4 regions of the Lelliottia amnigena genome follow, and region 3 is predicted to be linked to each of the others. Evidence: predicted binding sites of a transcription regulator. Region 3 holds the regulator's gene; each other region holds the start of a gene.
What was found. Region 3 encodes CRP, which controls carbon source genes, mostly activating them, when cyclic AMP is high. Its sites were predicted from a motif close to ATGTGANNNNNNTCACAT; they were not measured.
Positions count from the first base shown of each region.

Region 1: a site for CRP is predicted at 1,189-1,206, ahead of epd (erythrose-4-phosphate dehydrogenase). Genes of this name have one in related genera too.
Region 2: a site for CRP is predicted at 1,320-1,337, ahead of bhsA (multiple stress resistance protein BhsA). Genes of this name have one in related genera too.
Region 4: a site for CRP is predicted at 1,063-1,080, ahead of deoC (deoxyribose-phosphate aldolase). Genes of this name have one in related genera too.

Region 1 covers NZ_CP077236.1:928,893-932,069, reverse strand. Annotated here, with positions in the region: gene tkt (transketolase) at 1-1,010, shown strand, start outside; gene epd (erythrose-4-phosphate dehydrogenase) at 1,402-2,421, shown strand; gene pgk (phosphoglycerate kinase) at 2,471-3,177, shown strand, end outside.
Region 2 covers NZ_CP077236.1:3,502,308-3,505,484, reverse strand. Annotated here, with positions in the region: gene ldtC (L,D-transpeptidase LdtC) at 1-913, shown strand, start outside; gene bhsA (multiple stress resistance protein BhsA) at 991-1,248, opposite strand; gene I6L74_RS16425 (TetR/AcrR family transcriptional regulator) at 1,492-2,127, shown strand; gene I6L74_RS16420 (glycine zipper 2TM domain-containing protein) at 2,607-3,146, opposite strand.
Region 3 covers NZ_CP077236.1:1,376,831-1,380,007, forward strand. Annotated here, with positions in the region: gene I6L74_RS06595 (phosphoribulokinase) at 1-679, shown strand, start outside; gene I6L74_RS06600 (OsmC family protein) at 726-1,130, opposite strand; gene crp (cAMP-activated global transcriptional regulator CRP) at 1,440-2,072, shown strand; gene I6L74_RS06610 (YccS/YhfK family putative transporter) at 2,130-3,177, shown strand, end outside.
Region 4 covers NZ_CP077236.1:2,424,893-2,428,069, forward strand. Annotated here, with positions in the region: gene I6L74_RS11410 (YjjI family glycine radical enzyme) at 1-949, opposite strand, end outside; gene deoC (deoxyribose-phosphate aldolase) at 1,212-1,991, shown strand; gene deoA (thymidine phosphorylase) at 2,049-3,177, shown strand, end outside.

The DNA.
Region 1 (3,177 bases), 450 kb from region 3:
GTATGAAAGGCGACATGCCGGCTGATTTCGACGCCAAAGCAAACGAATTCATCGCGAATCTGCAAGCTAATCCGTCCAAAATCGCCAGCCGTAAAGCGTCTCAGAATGCGATCGAAGCATTTGGTCCGTGGCTGCCAGAGTTCCTGGGCGGTTCCGCTGACCTGGCTCCGTCTAACCTGACGATCTGGTCTGGCTCTAAAGCAATCAACGAAGACACTGCCGGTAACTACATCCATTACGGTGTACGCGAATTCGGTATGACGGCGATTGCTAACGGTATCGCCCTGCACGGCGGTTTCCTGCCTTATACGTCTACCTTCCTGATGTTCGTCGAATACGCCCGTAACGCTGTGCGTATGGCTGCGCTGATGAAGCAGCGTCAGGTGATGGTTTACACCCATGATTCCATCGGTCTGGGCGAAGATGGCCCAACTCACCAGCCGGTTGAGCAGGTGGCTTCTCTGCGTGTGACGCCTAACATGTCCACATGGCGTCCATGCGATCAGGTTGAATCTGCCGTGGCGTGGAAATATGGCGTTGAGCGTCAGGACGGCCCAACCGCGCTGATTCTTTCTCGTCAGAACCTGGCCCAGCAAGATCGTACCGAACAGCAGCTGGCAAACATCGCTCGCGGTGGTTACGTGCTGAAAGACTGCGCTGGCCAGCCAGAGCTGATCTTCATCGCGACCGGTTCTGAAGTTGAGCTGGCTGTTGCTGCATGGGAAAATCTGTCTGCCGAAGGCGTTAAAGCGCGCGTGGTTTCCATGCCGTCTACCGATGCGTTCGACAAGCAGGAAGCTGCTTATCGCGAATCCGTGCTGCCGAAAGCGGTTACTGCTCGCGTCGCAGTTGAAGCCGGTATCGCTGACTACTGGTTCAAATATGTTGGTCTGAACGGCGCTATCGTCGGGATGACCACCTTCGGTGAATCTGCACCGGCTGAGCTGCTGTTTGAAGAGTTCGGCTTCACCGTTGAAAACGTTGTCGCGAAAGCCAAAGAACTGCTGTAATCGCGGTTTACAGGGTGTGTGCGGACTGATGCCCTCACCCCAACCCTCTCCCACGGGAGAGGGTGCAAACACTAAAAACGGTAACCTTTGGGTTACCGTTTTACTTTCACCCCCGCCGGCTTTTTTGTGTCTGCTATTCCACCATCGTGTGAAAACGTTGTGAATTATTCCATTTAAAATGTGACGCAAGTCATATAGCTGTCTTATTGGCTTGCCCGAACGTTCCTTTTATTCTCTGTTTCGCTTATTCTTGCTGAAGCGTTTCAGTTGTTAATCTGTTTGACAATTGACCAATCAGTCGCAGTTTGTGACAGGCGAGGATTCCCCTCCGGGCGTTGCTGGATTACTCTTTCAGCCACCTCAAACTCAGGGAAAGCCTTGCAGGAGACCTATGACCGTACGCGTAGCGATAAATGGGTTTGGTCGCATCGGACGCAATGTGATTCGTGCCTTATATGAATCCGGGCGTCGTGCGGAAATCACCGTGGTGGCCATCAATGAATTGGCTGACGCCGTGGGCATGGCGCATTTATTGAAATATGACACCAGCCACGGGCGCTTTGCCTGGGATGTTCGCCAGGAAAGAGAGCAGTTATTCGTGGGCGACGATGCCATTCGCGTGTTGCATGAGCAGAGTATTGAAACGCTGCCGTGGCGTGAATTGGGCGTGGATGTGGTTCTCGACTGCACCGGCGTATACGGTAACCGTGAACACGGAGAAGCACACCTTGCGGCAGGCGCTAAAAAAGTCCTGTTTTCCCATCCCGGTGGTCACGATCTTGACGCGACGGTTGTCTACGGCGTGAATCACCATGAACTGCAAGCCGAACACCGTATTGTCTCCAACGCCTCCTGCACGACAAACTGCATTATTCCGGTCATTAAACTGTTAGACGATGCTTATGGCATTGAGTCAGGGACTGTAACGACGATCCACTCTGCCATGCACGATCAGCAGGTGATTGACGCGTACCATCCGGATTTGCGCCGCACGCGCGCCGCGAGTCAGTCAATCATTCCGGTGGACACCAAACTGGCGGCAGGAATTACCCGTATTTTTCCGCAGTTTAACGATCGTTTTGAAGCGATTGCGGTGCGTGTTCCGACCATAAATGTCACCGCAATTGATCTCAGTGTGACGGTGAAAAAACCGGTAAAATCAAGTGAAGTCAACCTGTTACTGCAAAAAGCAGCACAGGGTTCATTTCATGGTATAGTTGACTATACGGAATTACCGTTGGTCTCAGTAGATTTTAACCATGACCCCCACAGTGCCATTGTTGATGGTACACAGACGCGGGTCAGCGGTGCCCACCTCATCAAAACGCTGGTGTGGTGTGATAACGAATGGGGCTTTGCTAACAGGATGCTCGACACCACGTTAGCCATGGCCGCGCAAGGTTTCAGGTAGGGCGCAAAGTGCGCTTGCAAAACTTTAAGAATCAACGAGAGGATTCACCATGTCTGTAATTAAGATGACCGATTTGGATCTGGCAGGTAAACGCGTTTTCATCCGTGCCGATCTGAACGTACCCGTTAAAGATGGCAAAGTGACCAGCGACGCGCGTATCCGTGCATCTCTGCCAACCATCGAACTGGCCCTGAAACAAGGCGCTAAAGTGATGGTAACCTCTCACCTGGGTCGTCCGACCGAAGGCGAGTACAACGAAGAATTCTCTCTGTTGCCGGTTGTTAATTACCTGAAAGACAAATTGTCCAGCCCGGTACGTCTGGTTAAAGACTACCTGGACGGCGTTGAAGTGGCTGAAGGCGAGCTGGTTGTTCTGGAAAACGTTCGCTTCAACAAAGGCGAGAAGAAAGACGACGAAGCCCTCTCCAAAAAATACGCGGCACTGTGCGACGTGTTCGTAATGGATGCATTCGGTACTGCTCACCGTGCTCAGGCTTCTACTCACGGTATCGGTAAATTTGCTGACGTCGCTTGTGCAGGTCCACTGCTGGCTGAAGAGCTGGACGCACTGGGTAAAGCACTGAAAGAACCTGCTCGTCCAATGGTTGCGATCGTGGGTGGTTCTAAAGTCTCTACCAAGCTGACCGTTCTGGATTCCCTGTCTAAAATCGCTGATCAGCTGATTGTTGGCGGCGGTATCGCAAATACCTTCGTTGCTGCGCAAGGTCATAACGTGGGTAAATCCCTGTACGAAGC
Region 2 (3,177 bases), 2.1 Mb from region 3:
GGCGGCGGCGGTGGCGATTGCCCTTCCCGCTCGCGCTAACACCTGGCCTCTGCCGCCCGCCGGTAGCCGACTAGTGGGTGAAAATAAATTTCACGTCGTGGAAAATGACGGCGGATCGCTTGAAGCGATCGCGAAAAAATATAACGTCGGCTTTCTGGCGTTGTTACAGGCGAACCCAGGCGTCGATCCTTACGTTCCGCGCGCGGGCAGCGTTCTCACGATTCCGCTGCAAACGCTTTTACCTGACGCGCCGCGTGAAGGGCTGGTGATCAACCTGGCTGAATTGCGCCTCTATTATTACCCGCCAGGGAAAAAAGAGGTGACGGTTTATCCGATCGGCATTGGTCAGTTAGGCGGCGATACCTTAACGCCAACGATGGTGACGACGGTGTCGGATAAACGTGCAAACCCAACCTGGACGCCGACCGCCAATATCCGTGCGCGTTACAAAGCGCAGGGAATTGATTTACCTGCTGTCGTTCCGGCGGGTCCCGACAACCCGATGGGCCATCATGCCATTCGTCTGGCGGCCTTCGGCGGCGTCTATTTGCTGCACGGAACGAATGCTGATTTTGGGATTGGGATGCGCGTGAGCTCAGGCTGTATTCGCCTGCGCGATGGCGATATCGAAACCCTGTTCCGGGTGATTACACCGGGGACGAAGGTCAATATTTTAAACACGCCGATTAAAGTGTCGGAAGAGCCGGGCGGAAAACGTCTCGTCGAAATCCACCAGCCGCTGTCAAAAAATATTGGTGACGATCCGCAAACGCTGCCGATTGTCCTGAACGCCGCTATGCAAACGTTTAAAGCCAGTGCCGATAGCGCGGTCATGGAAAGAGCGATGGAGATTCGTTCAGGCATGCCGGTGGATGTGACGCCGCATCCCGGAGTCACTCAACAACCCCTCTAACGAGTAAACAAAAAAAGGCCCCGCAGTGATGCAGGGCCTTTTTTATTGCAGTGGCAAATATGAGGGTTTCGCCAGGCTTATTTATAAATAACAGCGGTGCCGTGCAGCGTGTTCGGGCCAGTCACTGACGTGATGCGGAAAGATTTTGCGCCCATTTCGTCAGCTTTTTGCGCCAGCTGATCTTCCAGTGAACCCAGGTTAGTCCCTGCGTTAGCGGAAATAATGCCCACTTTTTGCTGGTCTGCAGGAGTGGATTGCACTTCAACAGCCGCAAAGCTTGCGAAAGAGAGTGAGCTTAGAAAAGCAGCAGCGATCAGCGTTTTTACGTTTTTCATGATGAGTAGCCTTTAGCAGATGATTAGGAGGTCGTAAGTTAATTACTTAACGATCGATAGGTAAATGATAGATGTGATCTACGTCACACGTCAACACTATTTTATAATGATCGTTAAATTAATTTAAAACCTCATATTAATCATATTCATATGATTAATTTATTTTTATAAAATCAATGCTGGTCGGCACTGTCTATTATTTTTATAATGGTCATTCAACAAACCAACCGAGGTACAACGGCTATGACAACCGACATCACGAGTTGCGCTAAAAAAAGCCGTGGCCGACCGAAGGTGTTCGACAGGGATGCGGCGCTTGATAAGGCCATGACACTTTTCTGGCAGCACGGCTACGAAGCCACGTCTTTGTCCGATCTGGTCGAAGCCACTGGCGCGAAAGCCCCTACGCTGTACGCAGAATTTACCAATAAAGAAGGTCTGTTCCGTGCGGTGCTGGATCGCTATATCACCCGTTTTGCGGCGAAGCATGAGGCACAGCTTTTCTGCGAAGAGAAGACGGTTGAACAAGCCTTAGAGGATTATTTCGCGACGGTGGCGGCATGCTTTACCAGCAAGGAGACGCCAGCGGGCTGTTTCATGATCAACACTTCCGCCACGCTCGCGGCCTCGTCGAAAGCGATCGCCAACACAGTGAAGTCGCGTCACGCCATGCAGGAAGAGACGCTGGGTGCGTTTTTACGCCAGCGTCAGACGCGGGGCGAGATTCCAGCGGATTGCGATACGGTAGAATTAACTCAGTTCTTGAGTTGCATCCTGCAGGGCATGTCGATCAGCGCGCGTGAAGGTGCGGGAATTGAAAAGCTGCAAAAAATCACTCATACCACGCTGCGGCTCTGGCCTGAGCTGCTCAAAGGCTGAATATATCGTCAGAAATAAGATTTGGCCTGTTGAACAATAGGTCAAATCTATCTCGAAAAGCGCCTCGTTTGCTACTCTTAAATGGTGATTATTGTGCTGCTAATGATTAGCCGCCATTCATGGAGAGTCGTTCACGTCACGAAGACGCTAATAACCGTAGCTTTACCTTTTCCCGACCGATGCGGCGGTACATTATTTCTGTCGATGACAAAGGCACTTTCTGACTGTACACATGCGGAAGGAAAATAAAGATGATTTTGCTATTACCATTATTCAAAGTGCTAATAGTAATTACATTGTTATTTGGTCTGTGGATTTTATGTGGGGGTTCAGTGCTGTTTGCATTTATCTCAGTGCTGATTACAGGATTTCTGCTCCTGCGCCAGCATCATGAATTTGACCTTTAACAACTGTTTTACAGCAAAAAAAGGCTCCTCAGCCTGAGCGCGTGAGGAGCCAAATTCAAAGAACTGCTTTTTTCACACCTTGTTATTCAAAACCAGTTGGCCATTGCCATCCAGTGGAATTTGGGTGCCGGGATCTTTATCCATTCGGATTTTGCCCTGCTGATCGCCGATCTTATAGGTCACGTCGTAACCCAGCATTTTTTCTGACTTATCGTAGACAGTTTTACAACGCTGCTGCGTGGTGGTGTAGGTATCTCCGTCCTGCATCGCGCCCTGGACTTGATTACCCGCATAACCGCCGCCTAATGCACCGACGACCGTGGCAACATCTTTCCCGCGCCCACCGCCAAACTGATGACCAATCACACCACCCGCTACCGCACCCAGAACAGAGCCTGCGATGCGATTTTCATCCTGTACCGGACGACGATGGGTAACGGCCACGTTGCGGCACTCCTGACGAGGCGTTTTCACGGATTCTTTAATGGGTGTTGCTGAAACAACTTGTGCGTATTGCGGGCCACGCTCAAACACGTTAAGACTGGCAACCGCCGCCACGCCAAGCGCAGCAGCCACGCCAATCCCTATACCCGCCAACATTGATTTATTCACGGGACTTCCTCCTTTGTTGCTGTTAGTAACA
Region 3 (3,177 bases):
ACACATCAGCTACTTCGGACCAGACGCCAACGACTTCAGTTTGCTGGAGCAAACCTTTGCCGAGTACGGCCATACCGGCACAGGGCAATCGCGTAAATATCTGCACACCTATGACGAAGCGGTGCCGTGGAACCAGGTGCCCGGCACGTTTACGCCGTGGCAGCCGCTCCCGGAACCGACCGATGTGCTGTTTTACGAAGGATTGCACGGCGGTGTGGTGACGCCGCAGCATGACGTGGCGCAGCACGTCGATCTGCTGGTTGGCGTGGTGCCTATCGTCAACCTGGAGTGGATCCAGAAGCTCACCCGCGACACCAGCGAGCGCGGCCATTCGCGTGAAGCGGTCATGGACTCGGTGGTGCGCTCAATGGAAGATTACATTAACTTCCTGACGCCGCAGTTTTCCCGCACGCACATTAACTTCCAGCGCGTCCCGACGGTGGATACCTCGAATCCCTTTGCGGCAAAAACGATTCCGTCTCTGGACGAAAGCTTTGTGGTGATCCACTTCCGTAATCTGGACGATATTGATTATCCGTGGCTGCTGGCGATGCTGCAGGGCTCGTTTATTTCGCACATTAATACGCTGGTGGTGCCGGGCGGGAAGATGGGACTGGCGATGGAGCTGATCATGATGCCGCTGGTGCAACGGCTGATGGAAGGCAAAAAGATCGAATGATCCTTTTCCCTCTCCTTGTGGGAGAGGGTCTGACTCTCGTCAACGCTTACGCGTCGATCACCTCGTAGGAGTGCGTGATTTTCACCGCTTTCTCCAGCATCAACGCCACCGAGCAGTACTTCTCCGCAGAAAGATCCACCGCACGGGAAACCGCGGCATCTTTCAACGCTTTGCCAGTCACAATGAAGTGCAGATTGATATGCGTAAACAGACGCGGCGCTTCTTCGCGACGCTCAGATGTCAGCTTCACTTCACAATCGGTGACGTCATGACGCCCTTTTTGCAGAATCGAGACGACGTCAATGGCGCTGCATCCGCCCGCCGCCATCAGCACCACTTCCATCGGGCTTGGCGCTTTATCGCCGGAGTTACCATCCATCAAAATCTGGTGTCCTGAAGCGGATTCGCCGAGGAACGTTAAACCTTCAACCCATTTCACACGCGCTTGCATTTTATTCACTCCGACGTTGCATTTTTCCGGACAGATTACCCGCGCGTTACAATTCTCGCAACGGAAGACGACCTGCGTCATGCTGAAGCGAGACACCAGGAGACACGCGGCAAAAGCTATGCTAAAACACTCTGGATGCTACAGTAATACATTGACGTTACACATGTATGCAGAGGACATCAAACATTACAGGCTGCAAACATTTATGACAGCCTAGTTCCCAGGTACGGGGAAGAATTCGATTGCAACCCCAGAGTCAGGATGCGATTTATGACTCTGGTGACAGCTTATAACAGAGGATAACAGCGCATGGTGCTTGGCAAACCGCAAACAGACCCGACTCTCGAATGGTTCTTGTCTCATTGCCATATTCATAAGTACCCATCGAAGAGCACGCTGATTCACCAGGGTGAAAAAGCGGAAACGTTGTATTACATCGTCAAAGGCTCGGTGGCAGTGCTTATCAAAGATGAAGAAGGAAAAGAGATGATCCTTTCTTATCTGAACCAGGGCGATTTCATCGGCGAACTGGGCCTGTTTGAAGAAGGCCAGGAACGTAGCGCCTGGGTACGTGCAAAATCAGCCTGTGAAGTGGCTGAGATCTCCTACAAAAAATTCCGTCAGTTGATTCAGGTTAACCCGGATATTCTGTTGCGCCTGTCTTCGCAGATGGCTCGCCGCCTGCAAATCACCTCCGAGAAAGTGGGTAACCTCGCCTTCCTGGATGTAACGGGTCGCATCGCGCAAACGCTGTTGAACCTGGCGAAACAGCCTGACGCTATGACCCACCCTGACGGCATGCAAATTAAAATTACCCGTCAGGAAATTGGTCAGATCGTGGGTTGCTCCCGTGAAACCGTTGGCCGTATCCTGAAAATGCTGGAAGATCAGAACCTGATCTCCGCTCACGGTAAAACCATCGTGGTTTACGGAACGCGTTAATTCCGGTCGAACGGCGTGCCATCGCAAGGTGTCACGCCGTTTTTGTCTCTGGCATCTATGTGGCGCAGGCTGATCTATCACCCGGAAGTTAACTACGCACTTCGGCAAACGCTGGTGTTATGTCTCCCCGTGGCCGTCGGTTTGATTCTGGGTCATCTGCAACACGGTCTGCTTTTTTCTCTCGTTCCTGCCTGCTGTAATATTGCCGGTCTCGATACCCCGCATAAACGCTTTTTCAAGCGCCTGATTATTGGCGGCTCGCTGTTTGCCGGATGCAGTCTCGCGGTACAGCTATTACTGGCGCGCGATATCCCCCTGCCGTTGATTTTGACCGTACTGGCACTCACGCTCGGCGTGACGGCGGAAATCAGTTCTCTGCATGCCCGCTTGCTTCCCGCCTCACTGATTGCATCGATCTTTACGCTCAGCCTCGCCGGGAATATGCCCGTCTGGGAACCGCTGCTGATCTACGCGTTTGGCACGCTGTGGTACGGATTATTCAACTGGTTCTGGTTCTGGATGTGGCGCGAGCAGCCGTTGCGCGAATCCTTAAGCCTGCTCTACGTTCAGCTCGCTGATTACTGCGAAGCAAAATACACCCTGCTGACGCAGCACACCGATCCGGAAAAGGCGCTGCCGCCGCTGCTGACGCGTCAGCAAAAAGTGGTCGATTTAATCAGCCAGTGTTATCAGCAGCTACACATGCTGGCGGCCAATAAAAATCATGAATACAAACGGCTACTGCGCACGTTTCAGGTAGGGCTGGATTTACAGGAACATATTTCCGTCAGCCTGCATCATCCACAGGAAGTGCAAAAGCTGGTGGAGCGCAGTCACGCCGAAGCGGTGATCCGCTGGAATGCCCAGACGGTCGCGGCGCGACTGCGCGTGCTGGCTGACGATATTCTCTATCACCGCTATCCCACACGCTTTACCATGGATAAACAGTTGGGCGCGCTGGAGAAAATTGCCCGTCAGCATCCCGACAACCCGGTCGGGCAGTTCTGCGCCTGGCACTTCAGCCGTATCGCACGCGTGCTGCGCACTCAGCGTCCGCTCTATTCCCGTGATCTGATGGCGGATAAGCAGAAACGTTTGCCACTGC
Region 4 (3,177 bases), 1.0 Mb from region 3:
ACATCGGCACAAAACGATCGGCATCAATCAGCCCCTCTTTCACCAGGAAGCTATTCTCAAAGAAGCCGGATTGCTGATACAGGAAATCACAGCGGGTATCGATGATGGCGATCTGCTGCTGGCAGTAATGCGGCAGCGTGCGGTCGAAGAAATCCTCTGCGGACTCGCTGTGTTCGGCGATGGCCTTCAGATTCAGACGTACCAGGGTGCTGCCACCGCCAGCCAACGGCAGCGAGTTGTAGCAACTCACGACGCCAAAACGACCTTTTGTGAAAATTCTATCATTCATCGGGCCATTAGAAATATGCGGTTTACTGCACTCACAAATATTTTTAGCGACTTCAAGTAGCAGATCGTCGGGCGTAATTTTCGGGTCATAAATAAAGGTGAAATTCGGCGCGACCTGCTTCAGTTCTGCATCTGCGCATAAAATGGCGCGTGCCACAGGCGAATCTTCCGGGCCGATATTGGCATGCATAAAGGCGTCAGGCAGCGTTCTGTCCAGGTAACGCCAGAAACGTTTTATTCTGCTTTCGATTTCCTCTTGTGTTAGAATTCTAACATAAGGTTGTAGCAGCGCATCGAGATGGCCCAGAAACACCGGCATCGATGTGACGGAAGGAACATGGTGATAAAGAATGGTCAGCAGCGAAAGCGCGTCATCAAGATCTTTTGCGCCTTCGAGCTCCAGCCATTCTGACCCGTTCGCCAGAAATTTGGCGTAATCAGGCAGAACGTAGCGCGGTTTGAAAGGCGCATGGCCTTCAAACATATCGCAGATAAACCCGTCGTCCAGCGCTGAACGCGCCGCGGGTGGCAGACCGGGATAGGGCAGATTGTTTTCCGCTTCCAGCGCCAGAAAATGGCGTTTTTGCTCAGGCGTCAGTACCGGGCTTGTCACAATTTGCTGGCAACGTTGTTGCATAGCATCGAGACCAGAGGTGGACATAGTCGCTTCCTTATTATTCTGCGGATGATGGGCCGATTGTAGGAAGTCATTACGCTGAAGCTATTGATCAGAAGCGGGTGATTGCTGCTTTAGTCAGCAGATTCAGGACTGAAATTTGAAGTAGATCTCATTACAGTAATGCAAATTTGTATGCAGTTTTCATTAACTGTGATGAATGTCGAAGTGTGAGTGCGGGTGAATGTTAGAATACTCACATACCCGCAAGGTGAAAAATTATACGGCGATGCCGTTGGAGATTGTTATGACTGATTTAACCGCAAGCAGCCTGCGCGCGTTGAAACTGATGGACCTGACTACCCTGAACGATGACGACACGAATGAGAAAGTGATCGCGCTGTGTCATCAGGCGAAAACGCCAGTGGGCAACACCGCCGCTGTCTGCATTTACCCACGTTTTATCCCCATTGCACGTAAAACGCTGAACGCGCAGGGCACGCCTGAAGTGCGCATCGCGACCGTAACCAACTTCCCACATGGCAATGACGATATCGATATCGCGCTGGCAGAAACACGTGCAGCGATTGCTTACGGTGCGGATGAAGTTGACGTAGTGTTCCCTTACCGTGCGCTGATCGCAGGTAACGAGCAGGTCGGTTTTGATCTGGTGAAAGCCTGTAAAGACGCCTGTGCGGCGGCAAATGTTCTGCTGAAAGTGATCATCGAAACCGGTGAACTGAAAGAAGAAGCGTTGATTCGTAAAGCGTCTGAAATTTCTATCAAAGCCGGTGCAGATTTCATCAAAACGTCCACCGGTAAAGTACCGGTCAACGCCACGCCAGAAAGCGCACGCATCATGATGGAAGTGATTCGCGATATGGGCGTGTCTAAAACCGTTGGCTTTAAACCTGCGGGCGGCGTTCGCACTGCCGAAGACGCGCAGCAGTTCCTGGCGATCGCTGACGATCTGTTCGGCGCAGACTGGGCCGATTCACGCCACTATCGTTTTGGCGCTTCCAGCCTGCTGGCTAGCCTGTTGAAAACGCTGGGTCACGGCGACGGTAAGAGCGCAAGCGGCTACTAATATCACTCCTGCGGCGATAGTGTTTCGCCGCATTTAACCTGATTCCTGGGGGCTACTTTGTTTCTCGCACAAGAAATTATTCGTAAAAAACGTGATGGTCATGCATTAAGCGATGAAGAAATCCGTTTCTTTATCAACGGTATTCGCGACAACACCATCTCAGAAGGGCAAATTGCTGCCCTGGCGATGACCATCTTTTTCCACGATATGTCGATGCCGGAACGTGTATCGCTGACCATGGCGATGCGGGATTCAGGTAGCGTTCTGGACTGGAAAAGCCTCAATCTGAACGGCCCGATCGTGGACAAGCACTCCACGGGGGGCGTAGGCGATGTCACCTCTCTAATGCTTGGCCCAATGGTCGCCGCATGCGGCGGCTACATCCCAATGATCTCCGGGCGCGGCCTCGGTCACACGGGCGGTACGCTCGACAAACTGGAAGCCATTCCGGGCTTCGATATCTTCCCGAACGACACGCGTTTTCGCGAAATTATTAAAGACGTTGGTGTGGCGATTATCGGCCAGACCAGCTCTCTGGCTCCAGCGGACAAGCGTTTTTACGCAACCCGCGACATCACCGCGACGGTTGATTCCATCCCGCTGATTACGGCTTCTATCCTGGCCAAAAAACTGGCCGAAGGGCTGGATGCGTTGGTGATGGACGTGAAAGTGGGCAGCGGTGCATTTATGCCGACATTTGAACTCTCTGCGGCACTGGCTGAAGCGATTGTTGGCGTTTCCAACGGCGCGGGTGTGCGCACCACGGCATTGCTGACGGACATGAATCAGGTGCTGGCGTCGAGTGCCGGTAACGCGGTTGAAGTCCGCGAGGCGGTGCAGTTCCTGACGGGCGAATACCGTAACCCGCGTCTGTTCGACGTCACCATGGCGCTGTGCGTTGAAATGCTGATTTCCGGCAAGCTGGCCAAAGACGACACCGAAGCGCGTGCCAAATTGCAAGCCGTGCTGGATAACGGTAAAGCGGCAGAGATCTTTGGCCGTATGGTGGCGGCGCAAAAAGGCCCGAACGATTTCGTTGAGAACTATGCGAAGTATCTGCCAACCGCCATGCTCAGCAAAGCGGTGTATGCCGATACAGAAGGCTTTGTCAGCGCAATGGATACCCGTGCGCTCGGCATGGCAGTGGTCTCGATGGGCGGCGGTCGTCGTCAGGCGTCGGACACTA